Linked DNA regions of Noviherbaspirillum saxi. The main gene of each other region encodes a partner of the protein of the gene in region 2 in a complex. Links are inferred from orthologs where the notes say so. Each region holds a gene or a part of one and is shown on either strand. Other genes may lie near its edges.

What was found.
Region 1: the proteins of D3871_RS19010 (region 2) and trxA are in contact, whole or in part, in an NMR structure (PDB 2IPA), measured with the Bacillus subtilis proteins. The link is inferred for Noviherbaspirillum saxi from one-to-one orthologs.

The regions. Positions count from the first base shown.
Region 1 is NZ_QYUO01000001.1:1,058,065-1,073,157, forward strand. Bases 8,129-10,898 are described here. They hold trxA (thioredoxin TrxA), read right to left. Parts: upstream 9,792-10,898; coding sequence 9,465-9,791; downstream 8,129-9,464. Other genes in these bases: rho (transcription termination factor Rho), read right to left, coding at 8,129-9,341; D3871_RS05145 (PD-(D/E)XK nuclease family protein), read left to right, coding at 10,359-10,898. In the rest of the region: D3871_RS05105 (efflux RND transporter permease subunit), read right to left, coding at 1-1,541; D3871_RS05110 (efflux RND transporter periplasmic adaptor subunit), read right to left, coding at 1,552-2,682; D3871_RS05115 (efflux transporter outer membrane subunit), read right to left, coding at 2,714-4,108; D3871_RS05120 (MATE family efflux transporter), read right to left, coding at 4,256-5,623; D3871_RS05125 (ArnT family glycosyltransferase), read right to left, coding at 5,620-7,335; D3871_RS05130 (type B 50S ribosomal protein L31), read right to left, coding at 7,528-7,794; more of rho, read right to left, coding at 8,076-8,128; more of D3871_RS05145, read left to right, coding at 10,899-13,067; D3871_RS05150 (UvrD-helicase domain-containing protein), read left to right, coding at 13,067-15,093. UniProt on the Bacillus subtilis protein: Participates in various redox reactions through the reversible oxidation of its active center dithiol to a disulfide and catalyzes dithiol-disulfide exchange reactions.
Region 2 is NZ_QYUO01000002.1:681,505-696,544, reverse strand. What follows is about bases 4,003-6,719. They hold D3871_RS19010 (arsenate reductase ArsC), read right to left. Parts: upstream 5,753-6,719; coding sequence 5,252-5,752; downstream 4,003-5,251. Other genes in these bases: D3871_RS18995 (ArsR/SmtB family transcription factor), read right to left, coding at 6,712-6,719; D3871_RS19000 (ArsI/CadI family heavy metal resistance metalloenzyme), read right to left, coding at 6,209-6,715; arsN2 (arsenic resistance N-acetyltransferase ArsN2), read right to left, coding at 5,768-6,205; D3871_RS19015 (aquaporin), read right to left, coding at 4,539-5,255; arsC (arsenate reductase (glutaredoxin)), read right to left, coding at 4,154-4,585. Outside these bases: D3871_RS19050 (DUF4198 domain-containing protein), read left to right, coding at 1-310; D3871_RS19045 (PepSY-associated TM helix domain-containing protein), read left to right, coding at 314-1,024; D3871_RS19040 (FTR1 family protein), read left to right, coding at 1,159-3,069; D3871_RS30950 (GDCCVxC domain-containing (seleno)protein), read left to right, coding at 3,307-3,516; D3871_RS19030 (hypothetical protein), read right to left, coding at 3,579-3,815; more of D3871_RS18995, read right to left, coding at 6,720-7,050; D3871_RS18990 (porin), read right to left, coding at 7,417-8,460; D3871_RS18985 (TetR/AcrR family transcriptional regulator), read left to right, coding at 9,223-9,966; D3871_RS18980 (MFS transporter), read right to left, coding at 10,131-11,387; D3871_RS18975 (Bug family tripartite tricarboxylate transporter substrate binding protein), read right to left, coding at 11,591-12,619; D3871_RS18970 (maleate cis-trans isomerase family protein), read right to left, coding at 12,814-13,575; D3871_RS18965 (acyl-CoA thioesterase), read right to left, coding at 13,572-14,036; D3871_RS18960 (FAD-dependent monooxygenase), read right to left, coding at 14,033-15,040. UniProt on the Bacillus subtilis protein: Catalyzes the reduction of arsenate [As(V)] to arsenite [As(III)]. In vitro, can dephosphorylate para-nitrophenyl phosphate (pNPP).

The DNA.
Region 1 (15,093 bases), on a different replicon or contig from region 2:
ATCACGACCAGGTAACGTCGCATGATCCAGCCATCCGTGTGTTCAGTCGGTTTTTCCGGTTTCAACAGGTAAGCCGCCATCATCGGCGTCAGCAATCGCGCGACGACCAGCGATGCAAGGATGGCGATCACCGCGGTCCAGCCGAACTGTTTGAAGAACAGGCCGGGAATGCCGCCCATAAATGCCGTGGGCAGGAACACTGCCACCAGCGCGAACGTGGTGGCAATAACCGCCATGCCGATTTCATCGGCTGCATCGAGTGCGGCCTGCATCGGGCTCTTGCCCATGTGCAGATGGCGTGTGATGTTCTCGATTTCCACGATTGCGTCATCAACCAGCACGCCAACCACAAGTGCTATGGCGAGCAGTGTCACGGTGTTGAGCGTATAACCGAAATAGGAGAGGCCGAGAAAGGTGGGGATGACCGACAGCGGCAGTGCCGCAGCCGAGACAAGTGTCGCACGCCAGTCGCGCAGGAACCACCATACCACCAGCACGGCGAGGAGCGCGCCCTCATAGAGCAGATGCATGGAACCGTCGAAGTTTTCTTCAACCGGCATGGCGTTGTCGATCACTTGCTTGAGCGCGATGTTCGGATACGCCTTCTGCAATTCTTCAATCGCATCGCGCGCGTCGCGTGCCACGGCAACTTCACTCGCACCCTTGGTCCTGAAGATTTCAAAGCCGACTACCTTTCGCCCGTCCTGAGTGGCTTCCGATCGCTGTTCTGCAACGGTATCGCTGACGTTGCCGATCTGGTCCAGTCTGATCCGGCGGCCATCGGCCAGTGGAATATGCAGAGAGGCAAGTTCGGAAGCGGTTTTCACCGTCGCAATGGTGCGCACGGCCTGCTCGGCGCCGCTCACATCGCCGCGTCCGCCCGGCGCTTCCTGTTGCACCAGCCGCAGCTGGCGCGATACATCGATCGCCGAGACGCCAAGCGCCGTCATTTTGCCGGCATCCAGTTCGATACGGATTTCACGCGTGGCGCCGCCGATCCGTTTGATCGCACCCACGCCAGGTACGGCAAGTATTCGCTTGGTGACGGCGTTATCGACGAACCAGCTTAGTTCTTGCTGGTCGAGACGGCTGTCGGCTCCGGCCGCGGTACTGGCAATGAAGCTTAGTACCGCGCGGCCGGCGGTGGGGTTCTTGGTTACAGTCGGATCACGCAGCTCGCTGGGCAGATCGGCGCGGACTCGAGCGACGGCGTCGCGCACATCGTTAACCGCATCGGAAATCTGCTTTTCCAGGATGAACTCGATCGTTATCTGTACTTCGCCGTCGAGCACCTTGGTATGCAGATTCTTCACACCCTGTACCGAAGCAATCGAGTCCTCGATCTTTCGCGCGACCTCGGTTTCGAGCTGGGCCGGCGCCGCACCCGGCAGCGAAGCATTTACGGTGACGATCGGCAGTTCAATATCGGGAAAGTCCTGCACTGCGTTGAAGCGATAGGCGAGCAAGCCGCCCAATGTCAGCAGGGCAAACAGCATGATCGCAGGAATAGGATTGCGGATGGAGAGGGCGGAAAAATTCACGCTACGTTCCTTATTTTGCTTTGGGCGACACGACCTTGACCAGATCGCCGTCATTCAGGAAGCCGGCTCCGCTTGCCACGATGGAGGCATCTTCGGCAATGCCCTCAAGTATCTCGACCCGGTCTGCAAGTCGACGACCGGTCTTTACCTTGACCTGGCTGACCCGATTGTCCTGATTAAGGCGGAAAACATAGCTGAACCCGTCGCGCACGACCAGTGCCTGCTGTGGCACGGTCAAGGCGGACGAGATGCCCAGATCGAATTCGCCTTTGGCAAACATGCCGGCTTTCGCCGGTGCGACATTGTCCGCCGTTGGCGTGAGGTCGACGTAGACGAGCGCGGAACGTGTTTGCGGATCGACCGTCGGCGCGAACTTGCGCACCCGGCCCTTGATTTCGGTGCCGTTGGCCGCAGTGATCAGCGCGGGAGTGCCGGTGCGCAGCTTGCCCAGTTCGGTAGAGGTGACTTCCGCCCGCCATTCCAGCCGACCCTGCCGGATCAGCCGGAACAGCTCGGTGCCGGCCGGTACCACGGCACCGACCGTCGCGTTGCGCGCGGAAATAATGCCGTCATCGGGTGCGATCAGGCGTGCGTATGTCAGCCTGAGTTGCTGCGCTGCGAGCGTGGCCTTTGCCGCCTCGACCTTTGCCTTTGCGGTTTGTTCGGTAGTCAGATATTGGTTGATTTGTTGCGTGCTGAGCGCGCCGGTCTGCTGCAGCGTACGGGCGCGCGCGGCGTTGCCCGCGGCATCGGCGGCATTCGCTTCGGCTTCCATCAGGCCTGCGCGCGCCTGCGCGACATCGGCCTTGACGGTATCTTCCGCGAAGGTGGCCAGCACCTGCCCGGCGCGTACCGTGTCGCCGACATTGACACGCACATCGGTCAGGCGCAAGCCATTGGATTCGCTGCCGATGATGGCTTCCTGCCAGGCGGCGATGTTGCCGTTGGCCGTCATGCGGACTGGCACCTTGGCCTGTGTCGGCTTGACTGTGGTGACTGTCAATGCCGGCTTGGGTGCGGATGGTTTTTTATCTTCAGCGGCGGCGCCCGGCCTGCCGGCGAAAAGCGCAATCCCGACTGCGGCCAGCACGGCGGCGACGATCAGGCCAATGGTCAGCGGCTTGAATTGAATACGTTTCATGTGATGTTTTTGCTCATCGTCATCGGAAATTTCAGGGTTGCGCAATGGCGTTCCAGCCGCCGCCGGCCGCGCGGTACAGGGCGATCCATGCCGCGATGCGTTCACGCTGAAGCGAGACCACGGCGAGTTCCGCGGCAAGGCGGGTGCGGCGCGATTCTTCCAGTTCGACCAGGCTGGCCAGACCGCCACCATACAGCGCCTCGGTAGCCGCAAATGAACGACGGTAGCCTTCGGCCGCAATGCGGGCATCGTCGCTGCGGGAACTGGTGCTCTGAAGACTGACCAGTGCTTGTTCGACTTCGCGCACCGCTTGCCGCACTTGCGCGCGATAACGGACGACCGCATCGTCGTATCGGGCCCGTGCCGCCTCTGCAATGGCGATGCGCCGGCCACCGTCGAACACCGGCACCGACAGCGCAAGCGGTCCGATCGACCAGGTCGTCAAATCCACTTCCGCGCCGCCGGTTCGGAACCGGGTCGCGCCCAGCGAGCCGCTCAGGGTCAGCCGCGGATAGCGCTGCGCCTGTGCACTGCCGAGATCGGCGCTGGCGGCGGCGACTTCGCGTTCCGTATTGAATATGTCCGGACGCTGGGCCAGCACGTTGGCTGGCAGGCGGTCTACCGAAAGCATAAAGCTCTGGGGTAGAACGGCCGACATTGCGCCGAGCCGCTGGCGCAGGGGCGTTTCGGATATTGCTGTGAGGGCGACCAGCGCCTTGACATCCAGCTCGCACTGCGCCTGTTGCTGGGTCGCGCGGCTATTCGCATCCGCCGCGCTGGCACGTGCAAGCGCGGCATTGGCCGGCGACTGAAAGCCGGCTTCGGCACTCAGCTTGGCAAGACGTGCAGTTTCGGCGCGCGAACCGGCATCGGAGCGGGCGATGGCCAGCAGCAGTTCACAGCTGCGCAAGCTGTAGTATTGGCTGGCGAGTTCGGCGGCAACGGAAACACGGGCTTCATGCCAACCTGCTTCCGCGCCTGCCAGACGTTCTTCGGCTGCTGTGCGTCCGGCGCGGTTGCCGCCGAACAAATCGATTTCCCATGCTGTTTGCATGCCTGCCTGTAGTGCACTTCCGGTGGGTGTAGGAGGCTGCGAACGCGCCCGGGTGGCGCTCAGCGATGCATCGGCCGTCGGCAGCAGGGCAGCGGCCGCAGCCACGCGATTGGCGCGCGCCTGCGCAATGCGGGCGCTTGCCGCGGAAACCGTTGGGCTGGCTTCCTGCGCAGCGGCAATCAGCTCGGTCAATAATGGGTCGTTGTGCTGGTTCCACCACTCCGCCAGCTTGTGCGGGTTGCCGTCATGCGGCAAGGGCGCATGCCATTGCGCCGGCGGGTTTGCATCGACCTTGGTCGGCACCGGTTGTATTGCGCAGGCCGTCAGCAAGGGTGTCAGGCAGGCAAGGGCAATGGCTTGAAATATATTCATGCGCTTTTCTTGAGAAGACTGCATGCATGGTGGCAGACAAAATAGCGGCCGCTGCCGGCGGGGGCGGCCTTGCCATTCATCATCGAAAAAGGCGAGTTGATGAAACTTCGCCATGGTATAGGCAAAGATTGTCGGTGACCATGGTCTTCATGCCGTCTGAGGTCGGCTATTCCGCTGGACAGTCCTCAGATACCAGAGCAGCCCGGCGGCGACCAGCGCCAGACTGGCGCTATTTCCCAGCCAGAAGCCAGCTGCACCATGCAGTGCGGGCGGGCTGATGCCGAACGGATCAAGACCGAGCACGTAGCCGCCGCCCAGCCCTATGCCCCATAACGCCACTGCATAAATCAGGGTGGGCACCACCGCGACCTTATAGGCTCGCAGCACGAATGCGGCGGTGACCTGTACCGAGTCGAACAACTGATAAAAGGCGATGAAGAAAAACAGCGGCAGTGCCGCAGCCACCACTGCCGGGTCAGGTGTGTAGGCTTGCACGATCAGACCGCGCAATAGCCAGACCATGCATCCTATGCTTACCGCCAGAATGGCAGCCAGCCGTATGCCGGACACCCCTACGCGGCGCGCGGTTTCCGGTTGGCCTGCACCGATCGCCTGGGCCACCAGTGTGCCGGTCGCATTGGCAATGGCTAGCGGCAGCATATAAAGGACGGTCGCAAAATTTGCCGTAATCTGGTGCCCGGCCAGAGAGGTGGCGCCCAGCCGGGCGATGAACAAGGCCATGAACGTAAAGGCAGTGACTTCGATCAGATAGCTCAGGCCCATCGGGATCCCGAGCCGCAGCAGCCCACGCTGCGCTTTCCAGCTTGGCCTGATAAAGCCGGTACCGAACAAGCCGTAGGCGCGATAAGCCGGGTTGGTATGCAAGATGACGACGCTGGCTATAAAGATCGTCCATGCAATGAGCGTAGTCGCGAGTGCGCATCCTGGGCCTCCCATTGCCGGTATGCCAAATCCGCCGAAAATGAACAGGGCATTCGCGGGAATTTTCAAGGCCAGACCGGCCACCTGCAGTCCCATGACCATCTTGGGCCGGCCGATTGCCGTGTTGAGCGATGCATATAAACGGAAGCCCATGGTGGCTGGCAGTGCCAGTGCCAGCGTGCGCAGGTATAGCGTCGCCTTGTCATTGAGTTCGGGCGAGGCATGTGCGAGCGATAGCAGCGGCGTAGGAAAAAGCAGGGCCATACAACCCGCAATGGTCAGAAACAGCCCCAGCCATGCACCCTGTTTCATTTCCACGCCGATGTCTCTGAACCGGCCGGCGCCGAACAGCTGGCCGATGACAGGAGAAATCGCCGCCAGCACGCCATTGAGTCCGACAAAAATGCTGACGTAAATGGAGGCACCCAGCGCCAGGGCAGCCAGATCGGTTGCCGAAAAGCGCGACGTCATCGCGGTATCGATGACGCCATTGGCGATCACCGCCAGTTGGCCGACGAGTATCGGCCATGCCAGCGCTGCGATCCGGGTCGTGTTGTTGCGCGTTTCTTTCAATTCAGCCGTTCATAAAGGCGAAAACGTTCATCCTTGTCGGACGGACGGCGACCTTCCCACAGCAGGCGCCACTGGTTGCCGGAATGCCGGATAAGTTTGGCGGCATCGCCACTGCGTCTGTTGTCCTGCAGAAGCAAAAACCTGCATGTGTCGTTATCAGAGCGTGAGAACGGTACCTCGCCGAAATACACAAACGAAGTACGCTGCGCTGGGCCGACATTGGTATCGATGCAATAATCCCCGGCCGGCAGGCGCTGTGCAAGCTGATAGGCCACACCAGCATAACTCTTGCCGTAATTAATCCAGGGCAGCCACAACGTCATCAGCAGCAGCCAGCACAGGATGACGCCGCCCGACGACAGCACGACTGCACGCCACAGCACGGATGGACGCCGCGATAACCGCCAGCGTACCAGCATGACCCATCCTATGCTGGCTCCCACCGCGACGATGAATGCGAGCAGGTTGAACTCCGGCTTGAATCCGGGCGCCAGCTTGAAGGCGTTCTTTGCAAGCTGCGCCGGCCAGCCGGTCTGCTTGGCGATCCAGCCGAGCCAGATGAACCCGGCACAAGTGGTCAGAGTCATGACCGAAAACCAGTCGACCGCATTGATCGCGCCGCGCTTCATGGTCGGCAGGCCGAAGGCGGCAAGAATTGCCAGCGGCGGCAGCATCGGCAGCAATACGCCTTCCTCCGAACGGGTATGGAACAGCGCCAGCAGCGCGCACGCGACAAAGAAGGTCAGCGGCAGGGTGATGTGCGGCGCCTGGTATTGACGCCGCCAGGCATATACCGCCCAGCCCGCGAATGGCCAGGCAGGCCATGCAAACCAGATGCCATTCTTGAAGAAGTTGCGCAGCGTGGTGTAGGAAGGCAATCCCAGCTGCCGGTAATTCCACAGCATCCATGCGTCATAAGGGGAACTGTCGAATGGACGCATGATGTTATTCGCGATAATCCACGGACTGGCAACCGCGATCGCAATCGGAAAGGATACCGCCGCCAGTCGCAACACGACGGCGCGCTCGCGAAACGATGCCAGGATCAGTAAGCCTAGCCACAGGGCAAGCGGCACGACCCAGCCGCGCGACAGGATCAGCAGACCGAGACTCAGGCCGAGCAGCGCAGCGGCGCGCAGGGAACGGGTATCGAACAGTAAGGTCGCGGCATACAGGCAAAGGGCGACCATCGATACCTGCAGCGCTTCGGTACTCGTACTATGGCTGTGCAGCAAGAGCCCCAGGCAGCCGAGAAAAATCAGCAGTGCGCCGTCGGCAAGCGTGCGGCCATAATCGCTGGGTTCGGGCTGTCCGCCAAAGGCCAGCTTCAGCGGCTGCGCTTCCGGCCGCCGTCCAAGCAGATACGTGGTGTACCAGACCGCGGACGACCCGAGCAAGAAGAATGCTGCCGGAGCGATGCGCGCGGCGCGTGCATCGCCCACCAGCCAGCCGAACAGCTTGATACAGACCGCACCTATCCAATAAGCAAGAGGCCCTTTTTCAGCCGCCGGCAAACCGACGATGTTCGGCCACAACCAGTCCTGGAGCGAACCATGCGCCATGGTCCACATGATGCCGAAGCCGACCGCATCGTCGGTTTTCCATGGATCGCGCCCGAGCAAGCCCGGAAGAATATACAGCAGGCACAGCGCGAACAAGGCCCAGCGGGGAAGCGCATTGGTAGCCGAGGCTGGGAGACGGACAGGCTTCATGATGGAAACGGGATTGTTCTTTATGCACCGGCCGTGGAATGTTGCCCGTATGAATAACACGCAAACGGGTTATTGGCAGGAAGCTGTTATTGAGTTCGGCGTCATTGTGCCGGAAAAGCCACACCCATGCTGCCTGAAAAACAAAAAAGGCAGCCAAAGCTGCCTTTTTGGGAGTCACGGAAGTACAGGGAATCAGCCTGCTGCTTGTGTCTTCGAACCGCGAGTGCCGAACTTCTGGCGGAATTTTTCCACGCGGCCGGCGGTGTCGACGATCTTGTGCTTGCCGGTGTAGAACGGGTGCGAGCTCGCTGTTACTTCGAGCTTGACGAGCGGGTATTCCTTGCCGTCAACGCTGATTTTTTCTTTGGTCTGGATAGTCGAACGGATGATGAATTTCTCGTCGTTGGACATGTCTTGGAATACGACTTCGCGATATTCCGGGTGTGCGCCTTCTTTCATGCTTTTCCTCTGATTAGTTTGGTAGCCAATCGGCACTTCGTCGGTCGTCCTGCTTCTTGACCCGATTGCCGGTCACTTGCCGGGGGGTGAAAACCGGCGATTATACAATGGAAGAAGGGCGACGCGATACGGTCTCCTATCTCTTGCCATACGATTCTAGCAATGAAGGCTTGTCAGTATTTCAATGACTTTGTCCAATTGCTGTTGAATATTGTTTTGCTGAGCAAATAAAAAGGGCGCCTGCAAAACGCCCTTGTCCCAGCATTCAGGAATGATACGGATCAGTTGCCGCCGCGTCGCATCATGTCGAAGAATTCCAGGTTATTCTTTGTCGACTTCATTTTGTCGAGGATGAATTCCATCGCCTCGATTTCATCCATGCCATACAGCAGCTTGCGCAAGACCCAGATCTTTTGCAACTGGTCTGGCTTGATCAGCAATTCTTCGCGGCGCGTGCCCGACTTGTTCAGATTGATGGATGGATAGACACGCTTTTCGGCCAAGCGTCGCTCAAGGTGGACTTCCATATTGCCTGTGCCCTTGAATTCTTCATAGATCACGTCGTCCATGCGGCTGCCGGTTTCGATCAGCGCGGTGGCGATGATGGTCAGCGATCCGCCTTCTTCGACATTACGTGCTGCGCCGAAGAAACGCTTCGGGCGCTGCAGCGCGTTGGCGTCGACACCACCGGTCAAGACCTTGCCGGAGGCTGGAATGACGGTGTTATAGGCGCGCGCAAGGCGGGTGATCGAATCCAGCAGGATGACCACGTCACGTTTCATTTCAACCAGGCGCTTGGCTTTTTCGAGCACCATTTCAGCGACTTGCACGTGGCGGGTAGCCGGTTCGTCGAAGGTCGACGCCACCACTTCACCGCGTACCGAACGCTGCATCTCGGTCACTTCTTCCGGACGTTCGTCGATCAGCAGCACGATCAGGACGGTGTCGGGATGGTTGGTCGTGATCGCATGCGCAATATGCTGCAGCATCACTGACTTACCCGATTTTGGCGATGCCACCAGCAAGCCGCGCTGGCCGCGTCCGATCGGCGCAATCATGTCGATGATGCGCCCGGTAATATTTTCCTCGCCGCGCATCTCGCGCTCCAGGTGCAGGAGCTTGTTCGGATGCAGCGGGGTCAGGTTTTCAAACAGGATGCGGTGCTTGGACGCTTCCGGCGGTTCGCCATTGACCTTGTCCACCTTCACCAATGCAAAATATCGTTCGCCGTCTTTCGGCGTGCGCACTTCGCCTTCGATCGAGTCGCCGGTGTGCAGGTTGAAACGGCGAATCTGGGACGGCGAAATATAAATGTCGTCGGTCGATGCCATATAGCTGGCATCGGGAGAGCGCAGGAAGCCGAAGCCGTCAGGCAATACTTCGAGGGCGCCATCGCCGAAAATCTGTTCGCCAGCCTTGGCGCGTTTCTTCAGAATGGCAAACATCAATTCCTGTTTGCGCAAACGTGCGGCGTTGTCGATTTCCAGGCCAATGGCCATGTCCAGCAGAGCCGAGACGTGGAGCGCCTTGAGTTCAGATAAATGCATAGTGGGTGTCCCGGGATGGGAAATAAAAGGTGGGGGAGGGAACTGCGAGGAGGGTTAAGCTAATTTATTAAATCAAAACAGTGCAAAAAACAGCGGCGGTGCAAATGCACCGCCGCGGCGATCTTAAATGTTGCTATCGATGAACGAAGTCAGTTGACCCTTTGCCATGGCGCCGACCTTCTGCGCTGCCGGCACGCCGTTCTTGAACAGGATCAGGGTAGGGATGCCGCGAATGCCGAATTTGGCAGGCACCGCTTGATTGGCATCCACGTCCATCTTCGCGATCTGCAGCTTGCCGTCGTATTCCTTGGCAACTTCTTCGAGGATGGGAGCGATCATTTTGCAAGGGCCGCACCATTCGGCCCAAAAATCGACCAGTACCGGCTTGTCGGACTTGAGTACGTCCGAATCGAAGGATGCATCCGTAATGTATTTGATGTTTTCGCTCATGGTTTCCTCGAAAGAGGTTCAAAGGTGTAAATCAGCGCCTGCAACTGACTGTTCTTGCTCGATCCCGTTGACTACTATGTCCGGAATTGCAATAAGCAAGTGGAGACGTCATTGCGCGATTTCAAGACCTTTGAAGGGTCTGCAAGACGTAGTGCGGCGGGGAGTTGGTAAATCATAACCGATTTTCATGAAAAGTGTAGCCGGCGCCTCAATTTTTGCCTTGGCTCACATAAAATGTAGAGCCTGTTATGAACTATCGCAGGGGTCGCGCAGCCCCGGGAACCAGTCGCATGCAAGGCGCAGCGACGCGTCGTAGCGGTGCTACGGCAAGGAGTTGCAACGCCGCAGGCGGCTGGTTCCCGGGGCTGCCCGCAGGGTTCCTCCCAAAAGGGTGCCCCGCGGTGTCGCAGGCCGCTTGCAGTGCTCGCACTGCGGCGCGTCCTGCTCCTAGCGGATGCATCCCTTTTGGGAGGAACCCGACCCCTGGGATAGTTCATAACAGGCTCTAGAGGCGACAGCGGATACATCGTCCTTACCTTCGCCACCCTTCGATATTTTTGAGACCCGATGCTGCCTACGCCCCTACTCATTCCTCCTTCGGCCGACTTCTGGCCGGTGCTTGCGCGGACATTGCTCAGGCAATGGAGGGAGTCGGGGTCGGACAGCGATGCCGGCGACTTCTCCAGTGTCCGGGTGCTGGTACCCAACTTCGTTCATGCGCAGTTGTTGAAGAACGCCCTGGCGAACGAATTGAAGCGCACCTTTATTCCGCCACGGATCACCACGCTGCAGGCATGGCTGAAGATGCTGCCGCCTGACCCGACGGAGCATGTCGTCAGCTCGAGTACCGAGCGAATGATGGCGTTGTATGCGGAGTTGCGTCAGCACGGATGGCTGAAAAAACTGTTTGCCGCACGGCGCAATGTCGATCTGCTGCCGCTGGCGCAAACCCTGATGACGCTGTTCGATGAATTGAGCGAGGCCTTGCTGCCCGCAATGCATCTTGAACCGGAGGCGGCGGAAGACAAATGGCAGGCGGCGCTCGAACACTTGCCATTGCCGGTACGAACCATATTGTCCGACGAGTCGCAGCTCGTATGGTCGCTCTGGAAGAGCCAGCTCGGAAGCAGCGATCCAACCGCCGCCTGTCTGGTACGCATGATGCGCCTGGCTGCCGAAGCCGACGCGCCGCTGGTATGGATCAGTCACGCGCCGGCCGATGCATTGCATGAGGCCTTCCTGAATGCCTATGCTGAATACCAGCCGGTTCTGCGCGTGATGCCCGACTGGCATAAGCACAGTGTTGCAGCGGCCTATGCGGCGGCATGGCCGGAATTGCCGGAACAGGCCCGGCATGAGAACGGCTCGCTTTTCGATACCGACGTTGCAGACATTGCGGCACCGTCCGGCGTCTCACTGCAGGCATGCGGCAGTCTCGAAGACGAAGCGCAGCGCGCCGCGAATACGATCATCAACTGGCTGCAGGCGGGCAAGACCTGCGTTGCCATCATTGCCCAGGACCGCGTGGTGGCCCGGCGCATGCGCGCGCTGCTTGAGCGGGCGGCGATCTATGTGTCCGACGAGACGGGATGGAAGCTGTCGACAACGCGCGCGGCAGCGTCCATCGCGGCGCTGCTCGATGTGGTCAGCACCCGCGCTGAAACCATTGCCTTGCTCGACTTGCTCAAGTCGCCATGCGTGTTTGCCGATATGCCGGACAAGGCCGATCGGGTCATGGAAATCGAACATGCGCTGCGCCGCTTCAATATTCTTGGCGGCTGGGATGCGGTACTGGGTGTACTGGACGACTCCCCGGCGGCGCGGCAACTTGTAGAAGTCATTTTCGAACAGGCGCGCACCTTCGCCGGCAGGAAGACGCTCAGTGAATGGGGTGCAGTCACCGATGACGCGCTGCGGGCGCTGGGCATGCGAGATGCACTGCAAAACGATGGTGCCGGCATACAGGTTGTGAAGCTGCTCGACATGCTGATCCATGATTGCGGCGGCATGCTGCATGCGTTTTCATTCGCCGAATGGCGCGCCTTCCTTAGCCTGCAACTGGAGTCGACGCCATTCGTGCCGGAAGTGTTCGACCGCCGCGTGGTCATGTTGCAGCTCAACGGCGCGCAGCTGCGCCGCTTCGATGCAGTCATCATGGTGGGCGCGGATGCCGACCATTTGCCTTCGCAATTGAATGACGTACTGTTCTTCGCCAATGCGGTGCGCCGCGAGCTCGGATTGGCGACCAGGGAGATGCGGCAACGCATGCAACTGCGCGATTTCGCCGAACTGCTCAGCGTCAATCCGGAAGTCGTACTGTCCTATCAGTCGTACCGTAATGGCGAACCGAACGCCGTCAGCAGCTGGATCGAACGCCTGCAGTTGACGCTTGAGCGGGCGGGCGCCGGCATGCTGCCGGTACATCGTGCCGATATGGCACTGCGTTCGTTGACGACTGCGCTGCCCCACATGCCGTCTCCGGCCGCGCCGCATTTGTTGCCGCGCAAATTGTCGGCCAGCGCGTACAACAGTCTCGTGGCCTGTCCCTATCAATTCTTTGCGACTCGCATGCTGGGGCTGGCCGGTCTCGACGAATTGTCGGACATGCCGGAAAAGCGCGACTATGGCGACTGGCTGCATGCGATTCTCAAGACCTATCACGAATCGATCCGGGATCACAAGGTCGCGCCGGCGGCACGCGAAGGATTGCTGCGCGAGATTTCGCAAAAGGTTTTCGACGAGGCGCTCGCGCGCAGCGCCGCCGCACTCGGGTACTACGCGCGCTGGCAAAAGGTGATCCCGGCCTATCTCGACTGGGCCAATGAGCGCGAGGAAAAAGGCTGGCGTTTCGCATTCGGAGAGCAGCCGTTTGAAAAGACCCTGAACTGGGATGGCGGCCAGATCACCTTGCGCGGATGCATCGACCGCATCGACGAGCATGAGGATGGGTCGCGCGCAATCCTGGATTACAAAACGCGCAGCCTGCAAGCCTTGCGCGACAAGGTCAAGGAGGCCGAGGATCACCAGCTCGCCTTTTATGGCGTGCTGTCGGATCTGCCGGTGTCGGCCGGGCATTTCGTCGCGCTCGAAGTCACGAAAGACAAGACCGGCGACGCGGAGGCAAAAAATTTCATTGAATGGCAGGCGATGCTGGAACAGCAGATTGTGAAAAACGTGCGCGCCATCGCTTCCGGCGCCCCACTGAAGGCCAGTGGCATTGAGCGCGTCTGCGTGTACTGTGAAGTGCGCGGGCTGTGCCGAAAGGGAGCCTGGTGATGAAACAAGCTGCATCGTCGCCGCGCGCCTATGAAGCCAATGGCGAGGCGGTCGGCACCGCGTCATTTACAAGCATGGCCTGCGATCCCATGCGTTCCGTCGTGGTCGAGGCGTGCGCCGGCAGCGGCAAGACCTGGTTGTTGGTTGCGCGCATGCTGCGGCTGCTGCTGGCCGGCGCCGAGCCTGCAGAGCTGCTCGCCATCACCTTCACCCGCAAGGCCGCGCAGGAAATGCGCGAACGTCTGATGCAATTGCTGCACGACCTCGCTTTGCATCCGGCGGATGCCGTGTCGGTATTGCTGCTGGAACGCGGCGTTTCCGAACACGACCTGCCGCGCCTGCTGCCCATGGCGCGCGGTCTGTACGAGCGCGTCCTTGCCAGCCCGCACAGTCTGTCGATCGATACCTTCCATAGCTGGTTCGCAAGGCTGGTACAGATCGCGCCATTGTCTTCCGGCGTGCCGCACGGTTACACACTGACTGAATCGACGGGCGAACTGATGCGCAGCGCCTACAGTCGATTCATGCAGGCGCTGACCGACGAAGAAAACGAGCATATCAAGTCGGCATTGATGCAGTTGTACCAGATGGTCGGCGACTGGAATGCAAGACGCCTGCTGGATGCATTTGTCGACAAACGTGCCGAATGGTGGGCCTCTACGCAGCAATCGGAGGAAGCGCCGATCGAGTGGCTGCGCGACCTATGCGGCGGAGACGGCATCAGCGATGCGCGCCTGAGCGTGTGGGAAGACGACAAGCTTCGTGCACGACTGCTGAATGTTTCCTGGCTACTGGGGCAGGGCGCCAAACGCAACCAGGAACGCGCGGTGGCCATTGAAAGCGCGCTCACGGCCGGCGCCTCCATCGAAGGCTTTGAACAATTGCTCATGCAGTTCTGCGACGACAAGGGCAATCCGCGCGGAAATGACCATCGGCGCGGCAAGCTGCTGACGGCCCTGGAAGCGCATATCGGTCCGGATGGCTGCAATGTGTTCGAAGAAGAATTCGCGGCGCTGGCCGAGACCTTTCTGCAATTGCAGCGGCGTAGCTGCGAACGGCAGGTACTGGCATTGAACGAGGCACTCTTCATCGTCGGTCCGGCGTATCTGGAACACTATCAGGCCGCCAAGGCGGAACAGCGGGTATTCGACTTTAGCGATCTCGAGTGGCAGGCCTATCGCCTGCTGACCGACAATGATCACGCCGCCTATCTGCAGAGCCGCCTCGATGCGCGTTACCGGCATATCCTGCTCGATGAATTCCAGGATACCAACCCGCTGCAATGGAGTATCGTGCAGGCATGGTTGAACGCCTATGGCGACGATGAGCAAAAACCGAGCGTCTTCGTGGTGGGCGATCCCAAGCAATCGATCTACCGCTTTCGGCGCGCCGAACCGCGTGTCTTTACCGCCGCGCGCGACATGCTGGCAACGCAAGGCGCCAGCGTGCTGCGCACCAATCAGACCCGCCGCAATGCGGCGGTCATCGTCGATGTGCTGAACACCGGCTTTATCGGCAACCCGATCTATGCGCCGCAGACCACGCTCGGCGCGGAAGGCGGCACGGTCTGGCGCTTGCCGCTCATTCGCAACGAAGCGGAAGCGCCGGTCGCGGCCGGCGGCTTCACCTTGCGCGATCCCTTGACCGAGGCCCGCGAAGAGGAAGAAGACGCCCGTCGCGTCGATGAGGGAAGCGCGGTCGCACGCGCCATTCAGGCTGCCATGGCTGAACTTGCCGCGTCGCAGGAACGTCCGGCGAAATGGTCTGACGTGATGTTGCTGGTGAAGAAGCGCAGCTACCTGAGCGCGTATGAAAGCGCCTTGCGCGCCGCCGGTATTCCCTTCGTATCCGACAAGCGCGGAGGCTTGCTTGAATCGCTGGAAGTGGCCGATCTGATCGCGCTGCTGAGTTTCCTGATCACGCCGGGCGACAACCGTGCGATTGCCCACGTACTCAAGTCGCCGATTTTCAGCGCGTCGGACGATGACCTGATCGTACTGGCACAGCGACCTGAACCCACATGGTG
Region 2 (15,040 bases):
TATCCATGGAAGTGGGCCGAACAAGCTTGCCGTGGTATATCGCGGCCAACCGCTCAAAGATGCCAAACTTGAAGTCATTGCACCCAACACTTGGATGCAGGAACACAAAACCGATGCGCAAGGCGCCGTCCACATCAACACACCGTGGCGTGGTCAGTATGTCGTTCACGTGCTGCATATCGATCAGGCACCCGGCGAATTCTCCGGGAAAAAATACGATTCACTGCGCAACCATTTGACTTACACCTTTACCAAGGCAGACGGCAGCGATCCCGGCCCTGCGGTACCGCCCAAACACGAAATGGATTAAGTCATGCATGCCCACACCCTTTTCCGCACTTCAGGCGATACGTCTGCCGGGGAGCAAGCCGCGCGCGCGCCATCCGAGAGCCAAAAACGCAATCGAAGCCGTCGCGCGGTCTTCCTGACATGGCTGCGCAAGACGCATCTCTATGTCGGCTTGTGGGGCGCGGCACTGGGCCTGCTGTTCGGCATCACCGGCATCCTGCTGAATCACCGGGCAATCATGAAAATCCCGGTTGAAAAAACCGTCCAGAAAACCGCGCAGTTGCCACTGCCGGAAGGCGCATTCAGAACGCCGGAAGAGATGTCGGCATGGCTGCAAAAGGAATTGCGATTTACGGCGGTGTCGCCGCCTCAAGTGAAAACACAGCCGGCCAAAACCATCGTGTGGGCCGATCGGGACGTGTTGCAGCCCGAGCGCTGGAGCGTCAATCTGACGCGGCCGGAGGGCGGTGTCAACGCCGAGTATTTTGTTGGCAACCGCTTCGTCAAGCTGGATCATATCGATGCCACGCTGATTGGCACCCTGATCCGTCTGCATATGTCGGTCGGCGTCAGCGCGTTCTGGGTATTGTTGTCCGACACCATCGCCGGCAGCCTGATCCTGCTGTCGATCACTGGCTTGCTGCTGTGGACGCAGCTGCACACAGTGCGCACCATCGCGGTATTGACCAGCGTCGGCGCACTGCTCGGCGGGCTCTGGTTTCTGTGGTCGATATGAAAAATTCGGCCGCCCCTGCAATCACATGCAAGGCGGCCGCCATGGGATTCTCCTCGACGCCGGATATCCCCTTATTCATCGAATCTTTTTGAATGCACTATATGAAGCCAAGGCTACTAGTATTTTTTCGGACGATGGCGTTGCTTCTTCCTCTGATTTCCTTCACCGCTCCTGCATCGTCCATGGAGAAGGTGACCGAGGAGAAGGCAAAGCAAATCTGGCAAATGCTGGATTACCTCGCAGTCGATTATGCTGGCGCTGTAAAGGACGGCAAGATAGCGAACGATGCGGAATATGCCGAGATGCAAGAGTTTTCCCAAAACGCCGAGCAGCAGATTCGAGAATTGCCGAACACCACAGCGACGGCACAACTGATACAAGAAGCAGCCAGACTGCGGAAAATCATTGCGGATAAGGCCGCGCCCGTATTGGTGGCCGAGCATGCCAGAAACCTGGCAAGTACTTTACTTGCTGCCTATCCGGTACCCGTAGCACCCGGCAAAATGCCTGAGCTTCAGCATGGCGCCCGTCTTTATCAAGCCCAATGCGCCGCCTGTCACGGCCAGGCAGGCCACGCCGACGGACCACTGGCAGCCAAGCTGGAGCCGCCGCCCATTGCGTTTGCAGACCATGATCGTGCAAAAGAACGCAGCATTTTTTCGCTTTATCAGACCACGACACGCGGTGTCGAAGGAACAGCCATGGCCAGCTTCGGCACGCTATCCGAAGACGATCGCTGGGCTGTCGCTTTTTTCGCGTCCACCCTGGCCTATAGCGACAGCGACCGGCAGCTTGGCGCCAAGCTCTGGTCTTCGGACAAGTCGCTTCATGCGGTTATAGCGGAGTTAGGCATATTGACTCAAACGGCCGAAGCATCACTAACCAAGCGTTTAGGGCCGGAGAACGCACGTGCGGTCTTGGCTTATCTGCGCAGCCATCCCGAAATATTGAACGCGTCAAAGGCAGATGGCCTCGCGCTGTCCAAGTCGAAGCTGCGGGAAAGTCTTTTGATGTTAGAGAAAGGCGACAAAGCCGACGCATCCAGACTTGCCATTTCGGCCTATCTCGACGGCTTTGAGCCGGTAGAACCGGCGTTGGCCGCTAAAAACAAAGTGCTGTTTGAGGAAATCGAAAAGACAATGGGCACTTATCGTGCCGCGCTCTCGGAAGCTCAGTTGGAAACGGCACGCAGCACCGAAAAACATCTGCAGGCACTGTTAACGGATGCGCAGGCCACGCTTGGCGCAGCCGATAGCGCGGATCCCCTGGCGACGTTTATTGGCGCCTTGACGATTCTCTTGAGGGAAGGCCTGGAGGCGCTACTGATCGTGGTCGCAATGATCGCGTTCCTCAGGAGGGCGGAACGCAGCGATGTCCTGCCCTATGTCCATGCAGGTTGGGTAAGCGCACTTGCAGCGGGGGGCTTGACCTGGGCCGTCGCCACCTATTTGATCGATCTCAGCGGTGCGAGCCGGGAAATGACCGAAGGTTTTTCCGCCATCTTTGCAGCAGTGATGTTACTGACCGTGGGAATCTGGATGCATCAAAAAAGCTTGGCCGGTCGCTGGCAAGCCTACGTCAAGGAAAAATTGTCGCACGCGCTCAACAAGCGCTCTGCCACCGTGTTGTTTGTGCTGTCCTTCGTCACGGTATACCGGGAAGTATTTGAAACGGTCCTGTTCTATGCGGCGTTATGGAACGATGGCAACGGCCTGTATCTGCTGGGCGGTCTGACAGCCGGCGTCGTGATTCTTTCAGTCATTGCTGCCATATTGCTGCGGACAACGGCCCGTCTGCCTATCAGTCAGTTTTTCGCTGTGAGTTCCGCATTGGTTGCCGTGCTGGCGATCGTATTGATCGGCAAAGGTGTGGCGGCATTGCAGGAAGCCGGGATGCTGGATGTGACGCCAATTTCGGTCCCCCGCATTGATTTGTTAGGGATCTATCCGTCGCAACAAACGTTGATAGCGCAAGCTATCGTTCTATTTGTCGTGATTATCAGTTTTGGGTTCAACTTGCGCCCTCCAAAGAAGAAAAATATTTAAATTACTCAATTTTTGACGAGTCGCTTCGGCTGCAAGAATACTTGCGCTGACCAGACAAACAATCGCATCCGCTGCATGGAGGAAATGCACTACGCGCTGCTGTGCTTGACCAACTTAGTGAAGTCGCGCAACTCGGTTTCCAATCCAGAGCAGGTGACGTCTGGACAAATACAGGCTAGACTGAAGGACGCAGGATTTGAAGCCGCCTTAACAAAATAACCGGCTAATTTTATTGCCATGAATCCTATTCGTGAATCGGTTCTAACCTGCCCGCACTGTGGTTTTGCGAAGCCGGAAATCATGCCGACCGACGCCTGCCAGTTCTATTACGAATGCGAGAACTGCAAAGCAGTCCTGCGTCCGAAAGCTGGCGACTGCTGTGTGTACTGCTCCTATGGCTCAGTAAAATGTCCGCCTATTCAAGAGCAGAAGGGATGCTGTTCCTGAAGCTGGCCTTGAATTCCACCAATATGTTAGCTCGGCCTACTTGTAGAACTAGCGGACCACTTTTAATCCAGTGCCCCTTGCTCGCGCAGCCACTGAGCGAGCTTTTGCAAAGCAGCTCGGTCGATTGAAATTCCGCTGGAGGCAATTAAGGCATTTCCCTCGATGCCCTCATGGAATTCGAAATCAACGGAAAATCCGCTTTCTGGATGCAAAGTTACAACCAATCGTTCGGTGCCAGCTTCCATCGTATTTTCAATAATGGCTTGGCCTGTTTCGGATTCGTGAAATGTCGATGCCATGTCATATCTCCTAGTAGTTAACTGAGTCATTCCTGTCAGTCCGCGGTACGACCATGCATGGGAAGAAACGGTTACTTGGCAACCTAACTTCGGTGGTCCGGAGAAACACTATCGACCATCGGAAGACCATGCGGGTCGAATACGCGAGTTTCCGCCCCAAAGTGCTGCAGAATCCCCACTGCTTCGAGCGTAAGAAAGCGACTATAGGACTTCTCCGCAGCGAGCCGTAAAGCAACAGAATTCGCGGGGGATGTGCCGATACTGTGGCAGCATTCAGCTTGTCAACGGTCGGCACATCAAGGTGCGGCAAACTGACATTCGGTAGACTTGACAAGTTGTCAGCCATTTTCCTTGACCCTCCGTCCTTCAGCGTCAATGACGACTTCTCCGTCTTCCTTGGCAAAAGGACCTTTCTGCGGCAGCGGAAGGATGTCCAATACCAATTCAGACGGACGGCACAGCCGGACACCCGTAGGAGTCACTACAAAAGGCCTGTTGATGAGAATTGGATAGGCCAGCATCGCGTCAAGCAACTCGTCATCGCTTAATGCCTGATTGTCGAGCCCGAGTTCAACATAGGGAGTGCCCTTTCCCCGGATTGCCTCTCGCACAGTAAGCCCGGCTTTTTCAATCATGTCCTTGAGCTCTTCCCTAGACGGCGGAGTTTTCAAATACTCAATCACTTGAGGTTTAACTCCTGTATTGCAAATCAAAGCCAGGGTATTACGGGAGGTCCCGCAGCTCGGGTTGTGGTAAATCTTGATTTCCATAGGGAGATATCTCTTTTTCGGACGCGAAAAGCCATTTAAATATGACGACTGCTGCTGCGGCACCTAGCAGCTGGGCAATGATGAATCCGGGAGCATCGACTGGACGAATACCAGCAAACGTATCTGATGCCGCTCTAGCCAAAGTTACAGCGGGGTTGGCGAAAGATGTCGATGACGTAAACCAGTAAGCGGCGGTGATATAGGCTGCGACGGCAAATGGCGTACTGGTAGGCCTTGTCCTGGAGCAGCTGATGATGACTGCCAATAGGCCAAAGCTCGCTATGAACTCACTCCACCACTGTGAAGGCCCAGTACGAATATGCTGGGACGCGAAAAATAGCGGCTCCTGAAACATACCGTGGGCAGCAGCAACACCGGCAAATGCTCCGGCCACTTGTGCCGCGATATACATCAGAGCTTGGCGGGAAGTTAACTGGCCGAACCAGACGTCGCAAAGCGTCACCGCTGGATTAAAGTGCGCACCGGAGATGGGTCCAAAGGTGAGAATGAGGGCCACTAGACCCGCACCTGTTGCAATTGTATTGGCCAGTAGCGCAATCGCGACGTTATCGCCGGCCAGCCGGTCCCCCATAATACCGGAGCCGATTACGACGGCTAGCAGGAATGCCGTGCCGAGAAACTCGCCGGCCAATCGTCGAGACATATTCATACCGGGGTGTCACCAATTTTCTTAATTTCGCTTTGAATTGTATGCCTCTCGAGTGTTTTTATTGGCAGGCTAACGAAGGTATTCATCCTCGCCATAATCTGCTTGAAAATCTTCTCGAACGCTACCCGCTTTTGCTCGTCGGTTCCTTCGACTGCGGCTGGGTCTTCAAAGCCCCAATGCGCCGTCGCTGGATGTCCGGGCCAAATTGGGCAAACTTCGCCGGCCGCGTTATCGCACACCGTAACGATAAAATCCATATGTGGAGCATCTGGAGCCGCGAACTCGTCCCAGCTCTTGCTGCGCAGGTTGTCGACCGGGTAACCAGTCTTCTTTACCTGTTCAACTGCGAACGGGTTCACTTTGCCACCCGGTTTGCTGCCGGCGCTAAAACCTTTGAAACGTCCATGACCCATGGTCGTTACGAGGGCTTCAGCCATGATGGAGCGTGCAGAGTTTCCCGTGCAAAGGAACAGCACGTTATAAGTCTTTTCAGTCATGTTTGTCTTTGATTGCTAGATTAAGGTCCTGCGCATGCACACCGCTTGCGCAGGACACAAGGTGGAAAATTCAGTAGTGCCTTGAAGTGTTGCCGGCGCCTCTGACCTTGCAGTCACTTCGTAGCCTCGACGCGCAAAAAAGTCGGTCGCCGTGGTCGTGAGCAGGTACAGCGTCCTGACGCCAGTAGTGCGAGCATGGTTTTCCATTGCTTCGGCGAGTTGTGTGCCCAGACCTGTCCATCGGCTTTCCGGACGAACGACGAGCGAGCGCAACAATCCATTGTCTTCATACCGCTCAAGGCCCACCGCACCAAGGACTGACTGGCCGCCGGCTGCTATAAGAAATTCGTTCAGACGATTGGTGTCGACGTCCTGATATGGCAAACCACTGTCCTTAAGCAGTGCAAGGACAGCGGGCAGGTCGTCAGGTGTTGCCAATCGAAGCGGTGTCATGGCTCAGCAGCAGGCGCCAGAAGTGGCTTTTTGCTCCTTCGGTACACAGCAAGGTGATTGAGCGCTGGTTTTTGCCAAGGGAATACAGCATGCATCAGGGCCAGCGGCTTTTTGATCTGTGGCAGGCTTGTTCGACTCGCCAAAGACCGGAATGGTATCGAGCGTATGGTAGGTTTCCCAAGCAATTCCAGACGGGTCATTGACCCAGTATTTATCTGACTTGGCATAGCAGCAGGCTACGCCTTCTTCCTTCTCGACACCAGGTTGTAATGCGTTCAGGCGATCCTGCATTTCGCTCAACTCAGTCGCCGATTCGACTTGTATCCCAAGGTGGTTCAAGCCAGTCTGCGCTCCGCGCTGGGATATCGCGAAGTTGACACGGGGATCGTCCAGCATCCACTTCGCATAGTCGGTTTTTACGACCGTGGGCTCGTTGGCGAACATGCCGGAGTAGAACTTGATGCTGTCAGCGAGATTATCGACCGATACATGGACATGCAGGCGTTTCATGAGCAGGCTCCTTCTTCAGAACAGTTGGAGACACGGACGGGAGAACAGACATTTCCGCCGCAGCAGTTTTCAGTCAAGAATCCAATCAGGCCATTCATGGTCGGAAAATTGGCCGAGTAAATAAGGGAGCGACCGGCCTTGGTTTGCGTTACCAGTTCGGCGTGAGTCAGTTCCTTTAAATGAAAGGACAACGAGGAAGGCGGGATCTCAAGTTGCTCCGCAATCCTGGTGGCAGCCAAGCCCTCCGGGCCGACCTGTACCAACAGCCGAAAGACGGCGAGACGGGAGTCCTGTGCCAGCGCAGCAAGCGCCGTTACTACAGCTTTATTGTCCATTGTTCGACTATTCTCGAAATAACATTGATTCGATAATAGTCGAAATATAGTATAAATACAAACGGTGATGCAGATATTTTTCAGTTGGCGATTCTTACTAGGCCCTGGATGACATGAAATCCTTCTGCCGCGCAGACTTCTAGGGGGGAAATACCCTGCTGAAGGCCACTATTCCTGCGCGACTTTCTGAAAGGGTGGCGTTATTCTTCTTGTGTCCGTGGTGTTTTCCGGTGTTGAAAAGCGAATTCCCTTTACGCAACAGAAGTCTCGCAATCTTGTTCCCCCGAATGTGAAATCCGGGGACAGATCCGCTGATATTACTTTCCGTAAAGCCGAAATCGCTACTGCGGAAAAGTAAGCTTACTATCAGAACGTGTGGCGAATGCCGAAATTGAACGCTTTGTCGCCCGTACCGGTATCGGAGCCATTGCCGACCGTATAGAAATTTGCCGTGCCTGCGGCAGCATCATTGTCAATGCGTGCATAGGATGCGTAAAGGTCTGTGCGCTTGGACAGCGGATAAGTGACACCGATTGCCATCTGATTTGCATCTCGGTTAAGGGCACTGCGAGCATCTTTTCGAATGTAAGATGCCATCACACTGGAGACGCCGAAGGGCACAGTGACACCAACGAGGACATCTCGTGAGTCGGTCCGCGGAATTGCGCGGCCGTTGATGGTTATCAGTCCCTTGTTGCTTTGTACACCGAGGTGGAATTTTGCCACGCCGAAGTTGTACACGCCGCCTAGCAGGATGCTACGTCCGTCGTCTGGTGCTACTCCGGCAGCCGGTACGTTATTCGCGCGATGATATGCCAGTCGTATACTCAGTGGCCCACTGCTATAGCCCACGGACGCACCAACGTTGCGGCCAGCACTGCTATCGCCGGCCACCTCGCCGAAACCGTACGCAATGTCTGCGGTGAACGGTCCGGTAGCGGGCATTGCGTACTTGACCGTGTTGTTCATACGAATTCCGCCCTCGGACAGAATGTTGTTTGCACTGCCTGCCATGCTAAACCCCAGGAATGGGTCAACGGCGTTTACAGCCATGAATAGCGGTGTGTATTGACGTCCAAACGTCAAGGTGCCGGCGCCGGTGGACAGGCCGACATGGGCTTGGCGACCAAATAGCAGACCTCCCTGCCCCATTGCGCCAGTATCGATATTCGTTCCCGTCTCAAGGACAAATTGCGCAGCCATGCCGCCGCCCAAATCTTCGCGACCGCGAAAACCTATCCGGGATCCGCTTGCAATACCGCTTCCGAGCTTGGTCACACTCCCGGCAACTCCGCCGCTCTCGCGCACGATCCCGGCGTCCACAATGCCGTAAATAGCTACATTGGTTTGGGCCCAGGCCGCGCTGGCCATTGCACTTGCCCCAAGCATGATGCAAAGCGTCTTCTTCATGTAAATCTCCTTGATTGGTTGAGCATTTTCTATTGCCAGCCTTTTCATGCAAATCGCTCTGCATTTGGCCGTTTTTCAGTGGCTAGCGGTGTACTTTTCACTGATGCCATGGATAGTGGAACGCCACACTTTGGCTGAAGCGGCGCATGTTTTACCGGCATAAAAACATACGCAAAGACGATTTAATTAACACCACCTCAATTAATATATCCATCTATTGATAGGGGGTCAATTTATTTCGAAAGGATTATTTTTAGGCACGTGGACTACGTCATGCAGTGCGACTTGGGTCGGAGCCCAACAGGAACTATGCCTGCTAAATTCATTGTGCAAGTTCCGGGCTCAAGCGGCGCGGGGTAGAGGTTTACTCCCCCGTTTCTGCACCGATGAACAGGATGAGTTGTCTGTCCTCCCCAACCGGCTTAACAATTCCCTAGCAATAAGTGCAGGATGGCCTTGTACCGGCGGTAATGATGTCATCCTAGCAAAGGCGCCATGTGTAGTGCCATCTTCGCTCTATATGGATTGCGTATTACAGCGGAATCGCGCTTTGGCCGAGTTTTCTCGGAAGTTCACCATGATTCCATTTGATGCCGGAGAAGACTGATAGTATATTAATACTCAATCAATTAATGCAGCGACGGTGTGTCGGACGTTGAATTGCTCATTTGCGTCAAAAGAAGTAGTCCTATTTGGTGCGTTTGTGAGAGGGATCAGGCACATCCGGCATTGGTAGCTCACCACGACGAAAAGTTGAAAATTATGGCAAAACAGGCCACCGTGCAGACCGTAGAAGAATCCCCACGACCCAGGGGCCGCCCGCGCAAAACCGATTCGGCCATTGGCTCCGAGGCCGAACTGACGAAAAGTGCAATTATCGACAAGGCAATCGCACTTGCCAGACAAATGCCTCTGTCCGATATTTCAATGGTTCAACTTGCGCGGGAGTTCGATGTTGCACCAGGTTTAATACATTACTATATCGGCAACCGAGACAACCTGATCTCTGGGGTGTTGAATTACTACTATGGTGATCGGGTTCGCCGACTACCTGCGTTGACCGGCCATTGGCGAAATGACGTCGAGAAAATGGCTAATGTATTGTTAGCGCATGCAACGGACCATCCCGGCATCGCCCAATATATCGCGTCGCATAATCGCTTTCGCTTGTTCCAGCAGGTCGGGGGAAATGAAACAGATTATGGTGTCGTGTATTTCGACTATGTGGCACAGGCGTTCCTTCAGGGGGGCTTCAAACCAAAACAGGTAGCGCTTGCATTCCACCTCCTGATGCAGTTCCTCGTTGCATCGAGCACAGCGCAAGCGTCTCGCCAGCTTCCAGCCGACCATAAAGAATTCATCAAAGCGAAGTTTGAAGAGCTCGATTCCGCCAAGTATCCCGCGGCAAAAAAGGTTGGCGTACCGTTTTCGTCCCTCGATTCCAAGCAAGCTTTCGAAGCTGGACTTAAGCTTTTGCTCGACGGATTTGCACAGTGGTTAAAGTAACTGCCTTACAGACTCGCTAAAGAATGTCTTTAAAAGCTTAAGACGATAACGAAAAAACGCCCGCTACGAATGCATCACGGGCGAACTTCAATCCCTTGGAGATACGGATTGAAGGAGACAAACTGAGATCGTTCAGAATTATCCGTCTATTCAGACAAGCCTATTCATGCCGTTGCAGACTCCAGAGAATCCGACGCACCATCGATGGATGCGTTGCGGTATTTCCCTAGCGAGAGAAGCGCCAATCCTGCGATCGCAAGCATCCACGGAAACGCCAGCAACACGGTATCGTAAGATTTCTGCAGGTCGAAAAGCTTGCCAACGACCACCGGACCGATAACTCCCCCCAATGCGTACCCCGCGAATGCGATTCCATAAAATGTGCCAAACGAACGCATACCGAAATACGACTTTACCAAGTAGGAAATCAGGTCGCCTTCGGCGCCAATCGTCAAGCCCACCATTGCGGCAGCCATGAGCAGGATCGGGTAGCTGGTCGATGTCTTAATCATAATGAGTCCGCATGCCCCGATAAGGAAAAAAGCCGCCGCGACGTACGATCCGCGGATGCGGTCGAGCAGAATGCCGGTGAGGAGACGACCGGTAATGAGACCGATGCCGACGAGCGATGCGGCTTTTGCCCCGTCCTCAGGAGTAAAGCCTTTGTCTCCGAACATGGCAGGAAAGTGGGGATTCAACGACAGCGTTGCAGCAGAGGCAATCGCAAACGCTACAAACATCGTCCATAACTTCCATGAGCGCAGACCGTCTGCCAGCGACATACCCTCAACCGGCGCCAATGGACGGGTCGCCTTCTTTGAACCGGTATTCGGTGCTCGCTCACGGAGGAAGAAAAAGGCGACGAGCGCGACAACAATGGAACAGATTCCCAGTGCAACATACGCAGTGCGCCAGCCATAAGATGAAATCAACACCTGCGCAAGAGAAGGCATGACGACAGTACCAGCCCCGAGGCCGCACATCGCGATAGCCAACGCCAAGCCAAGGCGCTTATCAAACCACTGCGGGAGTATCGCAAGATAGCCCAACACCGACGTGCCCGCACCAAAGATACCAACGAGCAACGACAGTCCAACCCACATGGCTTTATCGCCGGTCTGAAGCGACATCGCTGCCGTACACATCCCAAAAATAATCGCTGACACGAGAATTACCCTGCGCGCACCGAAGCGATCCATTAACAATCCGACCAATGGGCTTATCAACGCGATGCCTAGCATTGAACTCGAATAGGAAAGCGCGACCTCGGATCGCCCCCAGTGAAACTCGGCCGCCAAGGGTTGCATGAAGATGCCAGATGTAGCATTGAAAATCGGCGGATATCCGGCAAACATGCCTAGCGCGGCGCCGAATACAATCGCCGCATAGACCGAGTTACTAGTGGTTGGTGTGGTGCTCATTGTCTCTCGTTTTCTCTATGGTTTAGCACGTATTTGTCGATATCCCGCCGTACTGTCAGATCAGCGGTCTGATCGCATGTGAAACATATCGGGAAGGTGGCAGCACAAACAACGTCACCCTCGATAAATGGGCTCAGAAGGTGGACTGCATACGTTGTTTATTGCAATCAGAATGCGCGGCATGCGCCGCGCCCGTGTGCCCGTTATTCCGGCTTGATGTTTGCCTTCTTGAGCACATCAGACCAGAGTACCTTTTCTTTCTTGATGAAAGCATGCGCGTCGGCAACGCTGCCAATTTGTGGATAAGTGCCGAATTCCCGGAAACGAGCCACGACATCAGGCATTGCCAGTACACGATTCACGTCGGCATTGATCCTGGCGACGATGTCTTTTGGCATATTTGCGGGCGCTGCAAGGACGAACCATCCAGTGACGCTAAGGCCCGGTATCACGTCTTTTGCCAATGGAATTCCTTCCAGTCCTTCCAATACCTTATCGGAAAACACGGCAATCGGACGGACACGTTTTGCCCGAATCATCGGCATAAGAGGTCCAATGCCGTCTATATAGTACTGCGCGTCGCCATTAATAACCGATTTGATCCCGTTCGCCGCCCCACCAAAAGTGACATTAAAAAAATCGCCTTTTCCTTGCTGATTAAGAAGTTCGCTCGTCAAATGGGGAATTGACGCCTGAGTGGGATTGCCCAGTACGATTTTTCCCGGATTCTTGCGCGAGTGCTCCAGCACATCCGCCAGCGTTTTGGCTGATGAGTCGACACTGCCGATCAAACCCATCGGGGTATACCCAACGGTGGCGATCGTCGTAAAATCTTTTTCGATATCGTATTTCGCGGCGCGATAGGTCAATGGCGTGATCACTGCGGCAGCCGCATGGGCAAGTACGAGCGTATAACCATCAGGTGCAGACGAGCTCGTGTAGCGCATCGCGACCAGACCGCCAGCGCCGGTACGGTTCTCGACAATGATCGGCTGTTGCCAAACGGGTCCGAGCCTGTCAGCAATCACGCGCGCAATAATGTCTGGCGCCGAGCCAGCCGTCGCGGCGACTACCAGCTTGATATTGTTTTTTGGCCATGCCTGCGTCGGCGTTTGCGCCATAACACCGTTCGCAAGCGTAGCGGCGACTGTGCCTGCAAAAATTGCCAGTGCGTGCTTTAGACGTGTACGACGACCTGAATTCCGTGGACTAGCGGTGTTCTTCAAAGACATTCTGTTCTCCTTAAATTGGTTGTAATAGCGACGCCTGCCCGATACTCGCGTACGGGTTCAACTGGCATCTGGATTTGGCCGATCTCTTGCTCGATCCTGCCGACCTTTTTCATCTAATGACACGCTGCAATTTGGTTGAGCGAGATAACCGAGCTCAGAATAGAGCGCTCTCCGAGCGATCATGGAAGCTAATGCTACAGTCCCCGCATATCGCCAAGAAATGCGCCGGCATCAGGCGCGACGGGATCCAGTTTCAGCAACTTCAACATTTGCCGGGCTGTGCATACCGCGGTGGAGGTAACAGGAATGCCAAGGGATTGCTGCGCAACCTGAATTGCCGGTAGAGATGGCATCTGGACGCACGCTGACAGCACGACCGCATCCACACCCTTGACGTTGAGCCGTTTCACATCGTCAAGCAACCGCATCGGATCGCGCTCACCGACAGCGATATTGTCCTCGATACTAAAGTTCAGGTGATCCTGGACTTCGATTCCTTCTTCCCTGATATATTCAAGAACTTTGGCTGTGAGCGCATCGCTATAGGGGGCCATCAACGAAATTCTCTTGGCACCAAAACTCTTCAATTCTTCGACCAATGCGCCCGCCGACGTCATGATCTGCGGTGGCAACTTGGCGCTCTCGGTCGCAGCACGCATGTCGGCTACAGTCGTACGGTGATAACCGAGTCCCATGCACATCGTCGCAACGAGACAGGCAGTGCTCAGGATATCAACCTGAGCGTCAGCCAACTCGACCGCACATCTGCCCATTTCGCAATTCATCCGCTCAAGTTCTTCGGGTACGACCTTATGCATGCGGACCCGACTGGAATGGAAACTGAATCGCTCAGGCAGCACTGCCATGCGTCGGTTCAGGATTGCAGGAATCTCGCGTTCCATCGTCACGTTGGAACTCGGGACGACTTGCCCAATCTTATAGACTTTAGCGCTCATGCATTCTCCACTGGACTTGTTTGGAACTGGACTAATATTTCCCGCAACTCCGGAGGAATTGGCTTTCCTTTGCGGACAGTGCGTTCAATACAGATTGGCGAAAACCGGGCTTTGAAGACAGGGGTACCGTCGGGCTTGGCTGCAGAGCACTCAATATCAAAGCTGCGAGTGCGTACGTCACCGACGACGCACTGAATATCGATAACGTCACCAGGCCACAAAGAACCGATAAAGTCGAATGACATACCCTTGCACGGCATATCGACATCGAACTTTTGGGACAGGTCATGCATTGAGCCACCGGCCATATGGTTCTTGAAGAAACCAATAGCGCCCAACAGGTACTCAGGGAAGCGCCCGGTGTAGACAACACCTGCGGGATCACAATCGCCCCAGCGAACCGTGCGGCGGACAATGAAGGGCTCGCGGCTCAGCACATACTCGGTGGCGTCCATTGTCATGTTGGCTCCATGTCAGTAATAATGCCGGCTTCTTCGATCTTCTTAAGAAGCTCCGGATAATGACGCTGCAGTCGTTCACGGTCGACCCGACCGGTACGCGTCATGAAGCGATATACAAACTCGTAGGGACTATAGGCGTCCATCCATTCGCGAATGTGTTCGTACCAAGTGAATGACTTTTCAGACGCGTTGATCAGCTTATCTTTTTCGGGACCGCGCTGGTTCACGTAAGCAGCGAAGGCCGCATTAATGTCAGTCGGGTTGGCACAGATCGCGTCTGCCAGCGCAATGGCGTCTTCCATCGCAATCCGTGTCCCGGAGCCGATGGAGAAATGTGCACTGCTTAATGCATCGCCGATCAGAACTTTGTTTCCAGAGTGCCAGTTCTTATTGCGGATAACCGGAAATTGACGCCACGTTGAATTATTCGAGATGAGAGGGAATCCATCGAGTTCACCACTGAAGATCGTCTCGAACAGTTCCTGTCGCTGTTCCAATGTCATTTCCTCCATGTGAAGATCGACCCAGGTCTGATGATCACATTCGGCGACAAACGTACTCATCGCATCGCTGTACGGATAATAATGCGCAATGAAGTAACCGCCCCTGAAACGACGGAACACCAATGCAGGATTGGCAAAGACCTTATGCGTGCCGAACCACGCAAAATGGTTCGACAGGGAGCGGCGTGATGTGCCGAATGCCTCTTCATCCTTGCTGCGAACGAGCGAATTGACACCATCCGCCCCGACGATGATGTCGGCCTGAATGTCTGCAACGTCATCGATATGGCAGTTGTAGCGCACGTCAATACCTAACTTGGCAGTGTGATCGGCCAAGATGGACAGCAGCTTGATGCGTGGAATTGCGCCGCCGCCCTGGCCGGGCTTTGTGACCACAATCGGCGTCTCATTGCTGATAATTGTCTGCCGATCGTTAAAGTGCATCGCACTCATCAGTTCGGCAGAGAGTTCCGGGTCGGCTTGGCTGATCCGGTTCAAGCC